Regions from separate parts of the Mesorhizobium sp. M0938 genome, predicted to be linked through region 1. Evidence: riboswitches for the same ligand, from Rfam matches in the RefSeq annotation. Region 1 holds a riboswitch; the other holds the start of a gene.

Region 1 (7,818 bases):
CGGCGACGGCAACAATGTGCTGCATTCCCTGCTGGAAGCCTCGGCGCGGTTTCGCTTCAACCTGAATGTCGCCGTGCCGGAAGGCAGTGAGCCGGCGCAGAAGCATATCGACTGGTCGAGAGCGCATGGCGGTAAATTGCATTTCACCCGCTCGCCCGAGGAGGCGGTGCACGAGGCCGACTGCGTCGTCACCGACTGCTGGGTGTCTATGGGCCAGGAGCATCGTGCGCGCGGCCACAATGTCTTTTCACCCTACCAGGTCAATGCGGCGCTGATGGCGAAGGCAAAACCGGACGCATTATTCATGCATTGCCTGCCGGCGCATCGCGGCGAGGAGGTCACCGACGAAGTCATCGACGGGCCGCATTCGGTGGTGTTCGATGAGGCCGAGAATCGACTCCACGCCCAGAAGGCGGTTTTGGCCTGGTGCCTCGGCGCTTGATCCGGGCCGCCTTGATCCGGAAGCGCGTGATGCCTATCTCAACTGCATCACGCAAATCGAGCGCGTTTCGACGCATGCGCCCCGGAGGGCGGCATGGCCGCGCCCCGGAGCTTTGTCATGTTGGAAACTCATCAGTTGGCTGAACATCAACCCAAACTCGGCGAATTCGGCTACGCCGGCGACGATCATGTCGTGCCCTTCGAGGTCGGCCCGCTCGACGTGCGCGGCCGCACCGTCCAGCTCGGGCCTATGCTCGACGCGATCCTCAGCCGTCACGACTATCCCGAGCCGGTCGCCCGCCTGCTGGCGGAAGCCTGCGTGCTGACGGTGCTGCTTGGCACCTCGCTCAAGTTCGAGGGCAAGTTCATCCTGCAGACCCGCACCGACGGGCCGGTAGACATGCTGGTCGCGGATTTTTCCACGCCGTCGGCGCTGCGCGCCTATGCGCGTTTCGATGCCGACCGGCTGGAGGCGCTGACCGCCGCCGGCGAGACGTCGCAGCAGACGCTGCTCGGCAGCGGCGTCCTGGCGCTGACCATCGACCAGGGCGCCCACACGCAGCGCTATCAGGGCATCGTCCAGCTTGACGGCGAGACGCTGGAGGAGGCCGCGCGCACCTATTTTCGCCAGTCGGAACAGATCCCGACCGATCTCAGGCTCTCGGTGGCCAAGCTGTTGACGCCCGGCATCGGCGGCGCCCGCGAGCAGTGGCGCGCCGGTGGCATCCTGGCGCAATTCCTGCCGCAATCGCCCGAGCGCATGCGCGTGCCCGACCTTCCGGGCGGCGACGGCGATCCGCGCGGCGAGATCCACGATCCCGCCGACAATTCCTGGCAGGAATTGCTGGCTTTGCTCGGTACGATCGAACCGACGGAACTGATCGACCCGACGATCGGCGCCGAGCGGCTGCTTTACCGGCTGTTCCACGAGCACGGCGTCCGCGTCTTCGGCGGCGTTCCGGTCGCTGACCAGTGCTCATGTTCCAAGGAGAGGATCCGCGGCATTCTCGAAGGCTTCTCCGCCGACGAGATCAGGGACAGCACCGAGGATGGCGGCATTCACGTCGCCTGCGAATTCTGCTCGAAGCAGTATGACTTCGACCCAGCGGAATTTACCGCGGCGCAGTAACAGCTGTCAGTTGACGGTGCGCCGTGTGCCCGGCAAGTCGAGCGAAAAGGCGGGGATGGCGATATCGAACGTCTCGCCCCGCTTGTTGCGCATCGTGTAGTGGCCAACCATGATGCCGGAAGGCGTCGGCAACGGGCAACCGGACGTATATTGATAGCTGTCGCCGGGGTTGAGCTCGGGCTGGTCGCCAACGACGCCGGCGCCGCGCACTTCCTCGACGCGGCCGGCGCCGTCCGTGATATGCCAATAGCGCGACAGAAGCTGAACGAACTCGTCCGACTGATTGTCTATGGTTACGTGATAACCCCAGACATAGCGGTTCTCCGTCGGGTCCGAGCGATCTTCCAGATAGAACGGCCTGACCAGCACTTCGATGTTGCGCGTGACGGCGCGGTACATGGATTACTCCGGTTGCTGCGGCAGGGAACATTTGTCCCGCTGCGCGGTTTGATGCGGGAGCGCAGACCCCGTTTGCCGACCTCAAAGCGCCCGTGCCGAAAAACAATGTCATTTAAGTGACACATGACAATGTTGGTGTGCACAGACCGTGCCGGGGCGACTCGGGCGCTCTGTCGACTACCACATCGGCCCGTAAATCGAATTCGATTTTCGGAAAACACGATGCGGTAGACTCAAAAAGCGTTAGAGCGTCCTTTGCGCGTCCAAATGGACGCGGCGCTCTCATGAAACGGCCGCAGGCGGCCTTTCCGGAGTGACCAGATCTCGATGGAACTGACTCTCGCAGCCGCCGTTGCATCTTCAGCCCTTCTTCTTTCAAATCTCGCCAGCATCATGCTCGCCTCGTCGCGGCTGAAGAAGCGGCATGTCATCGCTGCACCCTCCGGGAAGCCGCCGCCTCTCTCGATTGTCGTGCCGTCGCGTGGCGTCGAGCCGTTCACCGAGGAGACGCTTCAGCGCGCCTTCTCGCTCGATTGGCCACACTATGAACTGATCTTCTGCGTCGCCCATGCCGACGATCCAGTAGTCAATCTCATCAACGCCGCTATTGCCCGCTATCCCAATGTGCCGGCGCGGCTGCTCACCGGCGATGACCGCATTAGCGCCAATCCCAAGCTCAATAACTGCGCCAAGGGTTGGGAAGCCGCACGCCACGACTGGGTCATCCTTGCCGACTCCAACGTGTTGATGCCCAAAGACTATATCCAGCACCTGATGGCCGCATGGCGGCCGACCACAGGCCTTGTCTGCTCGACCCCGATCGGCTCGCGGCCGGATGGCTTCTGGGCTGAAGTCGAATGCGCTTTCCTCAACACGCTGCAGGCGCGCTGGCAATATGCCGGTGAGGCACTTGGCCTCGGCTTTGCCCAGGGCAAGAGCATGCTGTGGAACAAGCCGATGCTTGACGCGAACGGCGGTATCCACGCGCTCGCCGCCGAGATCGCTGAGGACGCCGCTGCGACCAAGCTGGTCAATGGGCTCGGTTTGCGCGTCAACCTCGTCGCCTCGCCATTCGAGCAGCCGCTCGGCCAGCGTACATTTGGCGAAATTTGGTCGCGCCAGGCCCGCTGGGCGCGGCTGCGCCGCGTCACCTTCCCGCTGTTCTTCGCGCCCGAGATATTAACCGGCGCGGCAATGCCACTGCTGTTGGCGCTGATTGCGGCGACAAGTGCCGGCGTCAGCTTGCCCACCACGGCTTTATGCGTACTGCTGATTGCCTATCTGCCGGAATGCATGCTCGCCTGGTCCAAGGGCTGGTATCTCTCGCCACGCACCGTCACCGCGATGATCGTGCGGGATACGGTGCTTCCCGCCATCTGGGCACGTGGCTGGCTGGGCGGTGCTGTCGAATGGCGCGGCAATGCCATGACCATCCGCACCAAGGCTATGACCGAGTTGGAAGAAAGCGTCTGAGAAATCCCTGCCGCGCGGCGACTGCTATTTGGCTGATTTAAGTGCCTGCTCGACATCCGCGAGCAGATCGTCCGTGTCCTCAAGTCCGACGGACAGCCTCAGCGTGCCCGGCCCGATGCCGAGTTCGGCGCGCGCCTCATCGCTCAGATTCTTGTGCGTCGTTGTCGCCGGATGGGTGATCAGGCTCTTGGCGTCGCCGAGATTGTTGGAAATCAGCACGATATCGAGCGCGTTCTGGAAGGCGAAGGCCGCCTGCTTGCCGCCCTTGACGTCGAGGCAGATCAGCGTCGAGCCGCCCGACATCTGCTTCTTGACGACCGCCGCCTGCGGGTGGTCGGCGCGGCCCGGATAGATGACGCGGGCGATCTCCGGCCGCTCGGCAAGAAAATCCGCGATCCGGCCGGCACTTTCCGTCTGCTGGCGCACGCGCAGCGGCAGCGTCTCGAGGCCCTTCAGCAGCGTCCATGCGTTAAACGGCGACAGGCTGGGGCCGGTGTGGCGGAAATAGTCGTGCAGGTTCTCGTCGATCCACTTCTTGTCCGACAGGATGACGCCGCCGAGGCAGCGGCCCTGGCCGTCGATGTGCTTGGTCGCCGAGTAGACGACGATATGGGCGCCGAGCTGCAACGGCTTCTGCTGCAAGGGCGTGGCAAAGACATTGTCGACGATCAGCCGCGCGCCGATTGAATTGGCAAGCGAGGCAACGGCTGCGATGTCGACGACTTCCAGCGTCGGATTGGTCGGGCTTTCAAGGAAGAACAGCTTGGTGTTGGGCCTGACCGCCTTTTCCCAATTGCCGATTTCGGTGCCGTCGACCAGCGTCGCCTCGATGCCGTATTTCGGCGCCAGTGTTTCGACCACCCAGCGGCAGGAGCCGAACAGCGCGCGCGCCGCCACGATATGGTCGCCGGCCCTGGCGCTGCACAGCAGCGCCGCCGTCACCGCAGCCATGCCGGACGCTGTGGCGCGGGCATCTTCGGCGCCTTCCAGCGCACACATGCGCTTCTCGAACATGTCGACCGTCGGATTGGCGTAGCGCGAATAGATGAAGCCCGGTTCCTCGCCCTTGAAGCGGGCCTCGGCCGCTTGCGCGGTGTCGTAGACATAGCCCTGGGTGAGGTACATCGCCTCGGAGGTCTCGCCGAAGCCGGAACGCAAGGTCCCGCTATGCACGAGTGCTGTCTGAGGTTTCCAGTTACGCTTCTTGCTTGTCATCACTTTTGTTCCAGACACAAAAAAACCGGCCGCGAAAGTCGCAACCGGTCCATACGGCCTTGCGGCCCGACGGTCCTTTAGCGACTTGTTTAACGTGGCTGCAAGCCGACCGGCCAAATCACCACGGGATAACGATCCTTTAGACCCGGACCTCGCTTGCGTCAATTGCCGGCATGATTAAGAGGTTTGTACCAGCAGGTTCCGCAAAAGCCTGCCCTCGGGTCCGCCCTGAGGGTGTCTCACGGTTTTGCGACACGAATCTGCAAGAAACGAGACCTTGCCCGGCCTTCAAGCGGAGCCAGACTTTGCGGCAGACAGGCATTCTTCCCGATCAGGACATTTCCGCGCTGTTCCAGTCGGGTGCGCTGACGTCGCTGCGCGCGCTCGACGCCGACCAGATCCAGCCAGCCAGCCTCGACCTCAGGCTTGGCGACAAGGCCTGGCGGGTACGCGCCTCTTTCCTGCCTGGCCCAAACCACAGGGTCGCTGAAAAACTCGACCGTCTGAAGCTGCACGAAATCAATCTTGCCGACGGTGCGGTGCTGGAGACGGGCTGCGTCTATATCGTCCCGCTGCTCGAGAGCCTGGCGCTTCCGGCAAACATTTCGGCCTCGGCCAACCCGAAGAGCTCGACCGGACGGCTCGACATCTTCACCCGCGTGATGACCGATCGCGGCCACGAGTTCGACAAGATCGCTGCCGGCTATAGCGGCCCGCTCTATCTGGAAGTCAGTCCGCGCACCTTTCCGATCGTCGTCCGCGCCGGCTCGCGGCTGTCGCAGATCAGGTTCCGCACCGGCAATGCGCTTTTGTCGGAAGGCGAGCTGCACGAATTGCACCGTGCCGAGACGCTCGTCGCCACCGAGCCACCCAATATTTCCGGTGGCGGCATCGCGCTGTCGATCGATCTCGATGGCGATAAGGATGGCCTGGTCGGTTACCGTGGCAAGCACCACACCGGGCTGGTCGACGTCGACAAGCGCGCCGCGCAGGATGTCGTCGACTTCTGGGAGCCGCTCTACAAGAGCGGTGCCGGCGAATTGGTGCTCGATCCGGACGAATTCTATATCCTCGTCAGCCAGGAGGCGGTGCATGTGCCGCCGCTCTATGCCGCCGAGATGACGCCCTTCGATCCGCTGGTCGGCGAATTCCGCGTCCATTATGCCGGCTTCTTCGATCCGGGCTTTGGCCATTCGGCGGCCGGCGGCACCGGCAGCAGGGCGGTGCTCGAAGTGCGCAGTCACGAAGTGCCGTTCATCCTCGACCACGGCCAGATCGTCGGACGGCTGGTCTACGAGCACATGCTGAAGCGGCCGCAGGCGCTCTACGGCACCGATCTCGGCTCGAACTACCAGGCGCAGGGCCTGAAACTGTCCAAGCATTTCCGCGCCGCGCTGATCGCCGATCACGACTGAGACCGTGCTTGCCTGAACCATGCGGGTCGTGCTTGGCTATGCCCAGCCGTCAGGGTGGCTCTGAACCAAGGGAACAAAAAATGCAGATTTCAAGATGGATCGCATCGGCAGCAACAGCCGCCATGCTGGTGATATCGGCCGGCTCCTTGTCGGCGCAAGCACAGGAAAAATTGAAGATCGCCACCGAAGGCGCCTATCCGCCGTTCAACACCATCGCCGCGGACGGCAAGCTCGTCGGCTTCGATATCGACATCGCCGAGGCGCTTTGCGCTCAGATGAAGGCCGAGTGCGAACTTGTCACGCAGGACTGGGACGGCATGATTCCGGCGCTCCAGGCCAGAAAATTCGACGCCATCGTCGCGTCCATGAGCATTACCGAGGAGCGCAAGAAGCAGGTCTCCTTCACCAACAAATACTATACGACACCGCTTTCGCTGGTGGCCTTGAAGGACAGCGATATTGCCTCGACCGAACCCGCCGCACTCGCCGGCAAGACAGTCGGCGCCCAGGCTTCGACCACCCAGGCCGACTATGCACAGGATGTCTATGGCAAGGCCGGCGCCGAGGCTAAGCTCTATCCGACCCAGGAGGAGGCGGTTGCCGACCTGATGAACGGCCGCCTCGATGCGGTCCTCTCAGACAAGTTCGTGCTGATGGACTGGATGAAGAAATCGAGCGACGGCTGCTGCAAGATGGTTGGTGACGTCAAGGGCACCGAGACGGAAGCAGGCATCGCCGTGCGTCAGGAAGACAATGCGCTGCGCGAAAAACTCAACGCCGCCATAGACGCCATCGTCGCCGACGGAACCTACAAGAAGATCCAGGCCAAGTATTTCGACTTCGATATTTATTGAGGAACTGCCAATCTCCCCCCTTGAGGGGAGATGGCCGGCAGGCCAGAGGGGGTCGGTCCGGCCGGGCTCGGCTCTTATCACGGACGCAGGGGCTGGCGCTCTACGCGAGACGACCCCCTCTGTCGCCTTCGGCGACATCTCCCCGGAGATCACCCGCTACAGTGCCTTCACCGACACCTTCATCGGCTGCTCGATTTCCAGCGGGTTGCGCAGCGGCAGGCCGAAATCCTTGGCCTCGATCTCGAACACGTCGCCGGCCTCGGTCCTGACGCCGTCGGCGAAGGACAGCGTCGCCGTGCCGAACATGTGCACATGCACGTCGCCCGGCTGGCGGAAGGCCGAGTATTTGAAGTGGTGATGTTCGAGATTGGCGATGGTGTGCGACATGTTCGCCTCGCCCGACAGGAACGGCTTTTCCCACAGCAGCTTGCCGTCGCGAACGATGCGCGACGAACCCCTGATGTCGGCCGGCAAATCGCCAATCAGGATCTCCGGCCCGAAAGAGGCGTTGCGCAGCTTCGAGTGCGCCAGGAACAGATAGTTCACGCGCTCGGTGACGTGGTCTGAAAATTCGTTCGACAGCGTGAAGCCGACACGGAACGGCGCCCCGTCGTCGCCGATGACATAGATGCCGGCAACCTCCGGTTCCTCGCCGGCATCCTGGGCGAAAGCGGGCGACAGAAGCGCCGCACCGGGCGCCACCGCCATGGTGCCGTTTCCCTTATAGAACCACTCAGGCTGGACCCCCGTCTGGCCCTTGGCCGGCTTGCCGCCTTCCAGTCCCATGCGGAACATCTTCATGGAATCCGTGAGCTGCTCCCCGCCGTCGGTGCTTAGCTTCTTGTGCATGGCGTCGCGTGTCGCGGCAGAACCGAGATGCGTCAATCCAGTG
Region 2 (7,818 bases), on a different contig from region 1:
TCGTTATGCGCCACGCTGCGCTCGACATGGGCGCGGTCGCGGATCGCGGCAATGCCGGCCTCGATCGCCGTCGCGTTGACGTTGAAGGGACCGCGCACGCGGTTGATCGCGTCGATGATATGCATCGGCGCGTACATCCAGCCGATCCGCGCGCCGCCGAGGCCGAGCTTGGAGAAGGTGCGGGTCATGACCACGTTTTCCGTGCTGCCCACCAGTTCGACGCCCGCTTCATAATCGTTGCGGCGGACATATTCGGCGTAAGCGCCATCCAGCACCATAAGCACGTTTCGAGGCAGGCCTGCATGCAGGCGGCGCACCTCCTGGAACGGCAAATAGGTGCCGGTCGGGTTGTTGGGATTGGCGAGGAAGATGATCCTGGTGCGCGGCGTCACCGCAGCGAGGATCGCATCGACGTCGGCGCGCTCATTGGTTTCCTTGACCGACACCGGGACAGCACCTGCCGACTGGATGTAGATCTTGTAGACCATGAAGGCATGTTCGGTGATGACGGCTTCATCGCCGGGCGCGAGATAGGTCTGCGCCAGCAGGCCCAGAATCTCGTCGGAGCCGTTGGAACAGACTATGTTGGCCGGGTTGAGGCCATGCACCTCGGCGATCGCTTCCCGCAGGCGCCTGGCGGTGCCGTCGGGATATATGTCGAGTTTGGCCGCAACGTCGCGAGCGGCCTCTATCGCCTTGGGCGAGGGGCCGAGCGGGTTCTCGTTCGAGGACAATTTATGGACCTTGGCGGCGCCGGCCGGCGCCGTGCTTTTGCCCGGCACATAGGCTTCGATGTCCATGATCCCCGCGCGGGGCGTTGGACGTGCCTGATCCGATGCCTGGTTCATATCGTAAAAATCCGTCGAGAACGCTTCCGCCTGGAAAGCCGCAGCGGAAATACAAGCCGTGGCCCGGAATGTCGAGAGGCGGCAATCATGGGGCTGGCCGTTGACGCCGAAGCGCGCCGGCCCTAGAAGAGGGGCGAAATTCCGTGGTGATTTGGCCGGTCGGCTTGCAGCCACGTTAAACAACTTGCTAAAGGGCCGTTTGCATCCTGTAACCGGCTTTGCGAATGCAATGCCGGTTTTTTGTTTGTCCGTAGCCGGCCGGACAATCGCATCGACCCGAAAATCGGTTCCGATTTTCGGAAAAGCGCGATTGGTTGATGTAAGAGGATGCGATGGTCGCGGTGCGCACTAAAAGAACCAACAACGAGGCCGACGAGCCGTCGAGCCCGGTGTTGCGTTTTGGTGTCGACAAGCCGCTCAAGCTCGACGCCGGCACGCTGCTGTCACCGTTCCAGATCGCCTACAAGACCTACGGCACGCTCAACGACGCCCGCTCCAACGCCATTCTCGTCTGCCATGCGCTGACCGGCGACCAGCATGTCGCCAGCACCAATCCGGTGACCGGCAAGCCGGGCTGGTGGGAAGTGCTGATCGGCCCCGGCAAGATCATCGACACCAGCCGCTTCTTCGTCATCTGCTCCAACGTCATCGGCGGCTGCCTCGGCTCCACCGGCCCTGCCTCGACCAATCCCGCCACCGGCAAGCCCTACGGGCTCGACCTGCCGATCATCACCATCCGCGACATGGTGCGGGCGCAGTTGATGCTGGTCGACCATTTCGGCATCGAAAAACTGTTCTCGGTGCTCGGCGGCTCGATGGGCGGCATGCAGGTGCTGCAATGGGCGTCGAGCTATCCGGAGCGCGTTTTCTCGGCACTGCCGATCGCCACCGGCGCCCGCCATTCCTCACAGAACATCGCCTTCCATGAGGTCGGCCGGCAAGCGGTGATGGCCGATCCGGACTGGCATGGCGGCAAATATTTCGAACAGGGCAAGCGTCCTGAAAAGGGACTGGCCGTGGCGCGCATGGCCGCTCACATCACCTATCTGTCGGAGGCGGCCCTGCACCGGAAATTCGGCCGCAATTTGCAGGATCGTGAAGCGCTCACCTTCGGTTTCGACGCCGACTTCCAGATCGAGAGCTATCTGCGCCATCAGGGCATGACCTTCGTCGACCGCTTCGACGCCAATTCCTACCTCTACATGACCCGGGCGATGGACTATTTCGACCTCGCCGCCGACCATGGCGGACGGCTGGCCGACGCCTTTGCCGGCACCAAGACCCGTTTCTGCCTGGTCTCCTTCACCAGCGACTGGCTGTTCCCGACCGAGGAGAGCCGCTCGGTCGTCCACGCGCTGAACGCGGCCGGCGCCTCGGTGTCCTTCGTCGAGATCGAGACCGATCGCGGCCACGATGCCTTCCTGCTCGACGAGCCGGAACTGTTTGCCGCCATCAACGGCTTCATCGCCTCGGCGGCTCGCGCCAGGGGGCTCAGCGCATGACGTCCGAGGATTGCAGACTTTTTGGACCGGCATCATGAGTGTCAACCACGCCCAGCGCGTCGACCTCGAAGTCGTCGCCGATCTCATCCCGGCGCAGTCGCGGGTGCTGGATGTCGGCTCCGGCGATGGCCTGCTGCTCGAATTGCTGCAGGCGACCAAGCAGGTCGACGGCCGCGGGATGGAACTGTCGCAGCGCGGCGTCAACGAATGCGTGGCGCGCGGCCTATCCGTCATCCAGGGCGATGCCGATAAGGACCTCAAATTCTATCCCGACAAGGGCTTTGACTTCGTCGTCCTGTCGCAGACCTTGCAGGCGACCCGCAACCCGAAGCTGGTGCTCGACGAGTTGCTCAGGATCGGCAAGCACGCCATCGTCTCCTTCCCCAATTTCGGCCATTGGCGGGTGCGCGTTTCGCTGTTCCTCGACGGGCGGATGCCAGTGACCAAGGACCTGCCCTATTCCTGGTACGACACGCCCAACATCCACTTCTGCACCATCCGCGACTTCGTCAATCTCTGCGACGAACTCGGCGCAACGGTGGAAAAGGCAACAGCGCTCGACGCCAATGGCCAGAAAATCGGCCTGTCGATGCCGTGGTGGTTCTGGAATTTCTTCGGCCAGCAAGCGGTGTTCCTGCTGAAACGGTAGCTCGCTCCAAGGATTGCAGTGTTTCTTGATCAGCAGGCGTTGCTATGTATAACTAACCCGAACCGGTATCGTCGCGAGCCGCGTCGAACAAAGTGACCTCTGATAAATTTTGCGGTGTAAAGATGGTTGAAGAACAGCCAACTTATTCCCTCGTTGTGGAAATGGAGAACGCCAAGTCGATCGACTGGGACGAGATCGGCGTTGGGTTGACTGCCTTGGCTCGCGAAATCGCTGCGGTTTCCTCAGCTGGTTTTGCAAGGCCGCAAGTTGTCATTTCTCACAGCGGGCGAGACTCGGACGCTGCCTCGCTACGTAGCAGTATCTCAAATGAGGCGCCGCAGTTGGAACAGGTTGCCGACCTGATTTTCACCGCTTGTCCAGGCGGCCGATATTACGACGTCAAGAACAACGGCATCCTGTCAGCCGATGGAGACATCGTCATCTTCATCGACTCGGATACCGTGGCAGAATCGGGTTGGCTTCCAACTCTGCTTGACCCGTTTCAAGATCCTGAAATTATTTGCGTGAACGGATATACATATCTTTCATACGATGATTTCTTTTCAAGGACGTTCGCCCTGATTTGGTTTTTCCCAATGCCTCAGGGCGACGCAAGATTTGCTTCCAAGCGAGCTATAAACGCCAATAACAGCGCTTTTCGGCGCGACTGGATTGTCAATCACCTCTTTGCGAAAAACAATGGATTCAAGGTTTCCTGCACTTTGCTGACACATGAACTTCGACGTGAAGGTCACAAAATTCTGAACGTCAACGCACGCGTCTATCATTACTCGCCACGTGGTTGGCGGTTCTTTTACTGGCGCGCGTTGGTAACGGGCCGCGATGCCGACCGGAAGTTTGTGGAGCTGAAGTCGCCCAGCCGTACGCAGCGGATTGTGAAATCCTTCAGCCGATGGTTCACCATGTCCTGGCGCACAATGCGACGTATAACCGGCCATGCCCGCCAGACAGGCATGCCGCTTTGGCAAATTCCATTCTCCCTGATTGTCGGTCTGGCATTCTACAGCTTGGCGTTTTGGGGCCAACTCAGTTTCGCTGCGGGTCTCGTTGGCGACGAAATCGAAGTCGTGCCTGACTATGTCGGACACAGTTAGGTGCCGCTGCGTTCGTGGTTTCGCTCGTTCCTTGAATCCGTCCGCCGGCAGTGAACTCCCGGCGTACAAGCTCCGCCTCGATAGTTTGTGATGACATGATCGCTTCTTTTTTGTAGCGTCGAATCGAACGCAATCCTGGGACGGGCATGAACGGCGATCAGCTAATCCATTCGATGGCTGCGGAACGCGGGGCATAACTGAGGCGATATGCCCGAGACGGACGCCGCTCCCCTCATCACGGTGGTCACGCCCACCCACAACCGGCGCAGCAAAGTCTTGCGCGCCGTGGAGAGCGTGCTTGCGCAGAACCTTACCCGCTTCGAGCACATTGTTGTCGACGACGGCTCGACCGACGGTACGGAAGCGGCGCTGACTGCCATCCGCGACCCCCGCCTCATCTATGTCGGTGCGAAATGGCGAGGTGCCAACGCCGCTCGCAATGCCGGGATCGAACGGGCGCGGGCGCCTGTGGTGACATTCCTGGATTCCGACGACGTTTACTTGCCGAACCGGCTGGAGCGGACGCTGGCGTGGTTCGACGAGAATCCGACGCTTGACGTCCTCATCAGTTCGTTTGTTTCCCTAAAGGGGGACCGCAGCACCAACTGCATCAACCGCGGCGCGTTCCTGACCCGGAACACGCTGGAAAGGGCGTTGGTCGCGCAGACGATCTTCATAGCCGGATCGGCGATTACCGCCCGGCGCGAGGCATTGCTGGCGATCGGCGGCTATGACAGCGACATCGCACGGATGCAGGATCGCGAATTGCTGTTGCGCTTCGCCGGGCGCACTGGCGCGCAACTGTCAGAAGAGGTCGACTGGAAAAAGTACAATTCGGAGAATTCGATTTCACGACAACGCGACGGCTATGTCGAAGCCTACGCAAACCTGATCTGCAAACACCCCTACATCATCGACCGCTATCCCGATATTCCACCTTACATGATTGCACGGCAGATTATCGCCGATACGATAAAGGGCAGGATTTCCCAGGCATTTGCCGGCTATCTGGCCAATCGGTCGTCGAAAGCGCTCGGCTATTCGCTGCCACAGCTGTTGCGCGGCTATGTCGGCGGCCGGCGCTGGCGTCGTGATCTCTACGACGAATTTCGCGCCAAGTATGGCGCGCGGCCGGCCTGAGCCAAACAGAGCCCATTACGGCGAAACAAAAACCTGACTACTTCCCTCCATGGGCTGCGGCGACGGCCGGAGGCGGTTCGATTGCGCCGGCCCTGACACGGACTGGCTTGAGGGCGGGCCGTTCGACGTCCTTCACGATAGCCAAGGAGCGCGGAAAGAACTCCATGTCATGCTGGCCACGACCGATATTGAGAATCGCGACATCGGCAAGACGTGTCTCCAGCATCGACAGCACCCGCCTCAGCGTCGCACCGTCGAACGTGTCCAAAGCCTCGTCGATAATGACCCATTTCGGCTGCCGCAAGACCAGCCGGGCAAAGGCAAGCAGGCGCTGTTCGTCTTCGCTCAGTTCACGCTCCCAGCGCGCGGAGCGATCGAGCGAGGACGACAGACGCTCGAGGCCGACCTCGGCAAGCACAGCCGATATCTCGGCATCGCTGACCGCGGCATTGGCGTGGTCAAGCACCTCGCGCAGTGTGCCGAGCGGGAAATAGGGCTTGCGGGGAACGAAGGCGGGCACCTCTCCGGCCGGCATGCCGATCCGCCCGCTTCCCCACGGCCACAGACCGGCAATGGCGCGAAAGAACAGCGTCTTGCCGGCGCGCGGATCTCCGGTGATCATGACGCGCTCGCCGGCGCGGATTTCGACATGGGGCTCGGCGAGCTTCGTACATCCGTCCCGCGAGGCAATTTCCAGTTTCTCGAAAGTCAGCCTGCCATTCGGATTTTCGCCGATCTTGATGCGTTCTTCGGTGTCGTGCAGTGCATCGGTTTCGACAAGCGCGATGCGGAAATCGGCGACGCGCATCAGCGTGGCGCGCCAATCGGCGATACCGCTGATGTTGTTGATGAACCAGCGCAACGAGGAATGCACCTGATTGAAGGCGCCGACAGCCATCATCAGTCCGCCGAAGCTGATATCGCCGGCGAAATAGACCGGCGAGGCGACAAGGATCGGCGCGACGACAGTGATCCAACCATAGGTGTCGGTCACCCAGGAAAGATTGATCTGGGCGCCATAGATGCGCCGCATCGCGCCCAGCACGGTGCCGAGGTCGAGTTCTAGCCGTCGTCTCGCGTCGGCCTCGCCATGCGCAAGCGCGATGGCGTCGACATTCTCATTGACGCGGACCACCGAGGAGCGCAGCTCCGCTTCACGCGTATAGCGGTCGCTGTTGAAGCGGATGAGCGGCCGTCCGACCAGCCAGCTCAGCCAGGAGGCGGTGCCGGCATAGAGGATCGCGGCCCACACCATGTAGCCCGGAATGGCCAGCGAATAGCCGCCAAAATGGAAAATGAAGCCCGAAGACAGCGACCATAAGACGCCGACGAAGGAAACAAGCAGAATGGACGACTGCAACAACCCTATGCCGAGGCCGGTGGAAAGGTCGGAGAGATGCCCGGCATCCTGCTGCAGGCGCTGGTCGGGGTTGACGCCGATGGCTCCGGCGTTGGCAAGCCGGAAGGCGCGGGCCGGTCGCATCCATTCGCCGATCAGATCGAGCGTCAACGCCTCACGCAGCTTCAGCCGGATCGTCTGGTCGAGCCAGGTCTGGCCGACATTGAGCACCACAAGCCCGCCGGCGATGCCGGCAAAGATCATAAGCTGGTGCAGGAAACCCTGCATGTCGCGCCGCGCCAGCGCGTCGTAGAACGGCTCGTTCCAGCGATTGAGCAGAACCTGCCCGATAGAGGTTGCCACAATGACGGCGACTATGCCGACGCAGGCCCAGAGCAGTTGTTTGCGGATCGGCGAGGTCGTCAGCGCCAGCCTGATTGTCGCCAGTTGGTCGCGCAGGCTGCTGGCCTCGATCGACGTGGCGACCGTCTTGGCGCTGGCCTCGACATCCAGGTGATCAGCCATTGGTGAGGTCCTTGAATTCGGAAGCGGTGCTGAAACCGGTGAACAGGTCGATTCAATCGGGTGGCGAACCCGTCCTCGACAGATAGGTGAGAAAAAGCGCGATTCCGATCACGAAAATGTCATCGGCGGGCCGGCAATGTTGTGGTCTCGGTCCGCGATATCCGGCCGAGCCTGGTGGCGCCATGCGGCGAGAAAACAGGTACGAAGACGCGGCGAGAGGCACGCTGCGCGACCGGCACGCCCTGATAGAGACGCTTCTGTGCCTCAACCACGATGACGCCGGAAAAGATCGGCCAGAGCCTGCGGCCGGCGCGCTCCAGCACGTTGTGGAGCTGCATCATGAAGCGTCGCCGCGATGGCGGGAAAAACAGGGCATCTGACCAGGCGGCGGGCGTGAAATTTGCTTCGCGCAGCAATTCGGTGAGCTGGCCGCGTGAGAATGGCCGGCCGCTGCCGAACGGCGTATGCTCGAAACGGGCCCAGACGCCGCGCCGGTTGGGCACGACGATGACGACGCGGCCGGCGGGCGACAGCACCCGCCAGATTTCGTTCAGCGTCTCACGTGGATTCTCCGCATGTTCGAGCGAATGGACGAGCAGCATGCGGTCGATCGAGGCATCGACCAGCGGCAATTCCTCATCGAAGACCAGCGCGGTCGCGGTCGGCCCCGTGGTCGGCCAGACCACCGCGCCTTGCGTCG

What was found. A riboswitch is a leader RNA that binds a small molecule or an ion and turns the genes downstream of it on or off. The one in region 1 is predicted to bind S-adenosylmethionine.
Region 2: it holds a riboswitch for S-adenosylmethionine, as region 1 does, so the genes downstream of both, metX (homoserine O-acetyltransferase MetX) here and NKH73_RS17355 (O-succinylhomoserine sulfhydrylase) in region 1, are expected to answer to the same signal.

What each region holds. Positions count from the first base shown of each region.
Region 1 covers NZ_JAMYNS010000009.1:6,107-13,924, reverse strand. Annotated here, with positions in the region: gene argF (ornithine carbamoyltransferase) at 1-442, shown strand, start outside; gene NKH73_RS17370 (Hsp33 family molecular chaperone) at 536-1,570, shown strand; gene apaG (Co2+/Mg2+ efflux facilitator ApaG/CorD) at 1,577-1,969, opposite strand; gene NKH73_RS17360 (ceramide glucosyltransferase) at 2,297-3,442, shown strand; gene NKH73_RS17355 (O-succinylhomoserine sulfhydrylase) at 3,467-4,657, opposite strand; SAM riboswitch at 4,715-4,792, opposite strand; gene NKH73_RS17350 (2'-deoxycytidine 5'-triphosphate deaminase) at 4,963-6,072, shown strand; gene NKH73_RS17345 (ABC transporter substrate-binding protein) at 6,153-6,926, shown strand; gene araD1 (AraD1 family protein) at 7,083-7,818, opposite strand, start outside.
Region 2 covers NZ_JAMYNS010000019.1:106,636-114,453, forward strand. Annotated here, with positions in the region: gene hisC (histidinol-phosphate transaminase) at 1-848, opposite strand, end outside; SAM riboswitch at 982-1,059, shown strand; gene metX (homoserine O-acetyltransferase MetX) at 1,181-2,350, shown strand; gene metW (methionine biosynthesis protein MetW) at 2,385-2,999, shown strand; gene NKH73_RS27095 (glycosyltransferase family 2 protein) at 3,122-4,114, shown strand; gene NKH73_RS27100 (glycosyltransferase family 2 protein) at 4,322-5,254, shown strand; gene NKH73_RS27105 (ABC transporter ATP-binding protein/permease) at 5,292-7,118, opposite strand; gene NKH73_RS27110 (class I SAM-dependent methyltransferase) at 7,238-7,818, opposite strand, start outside.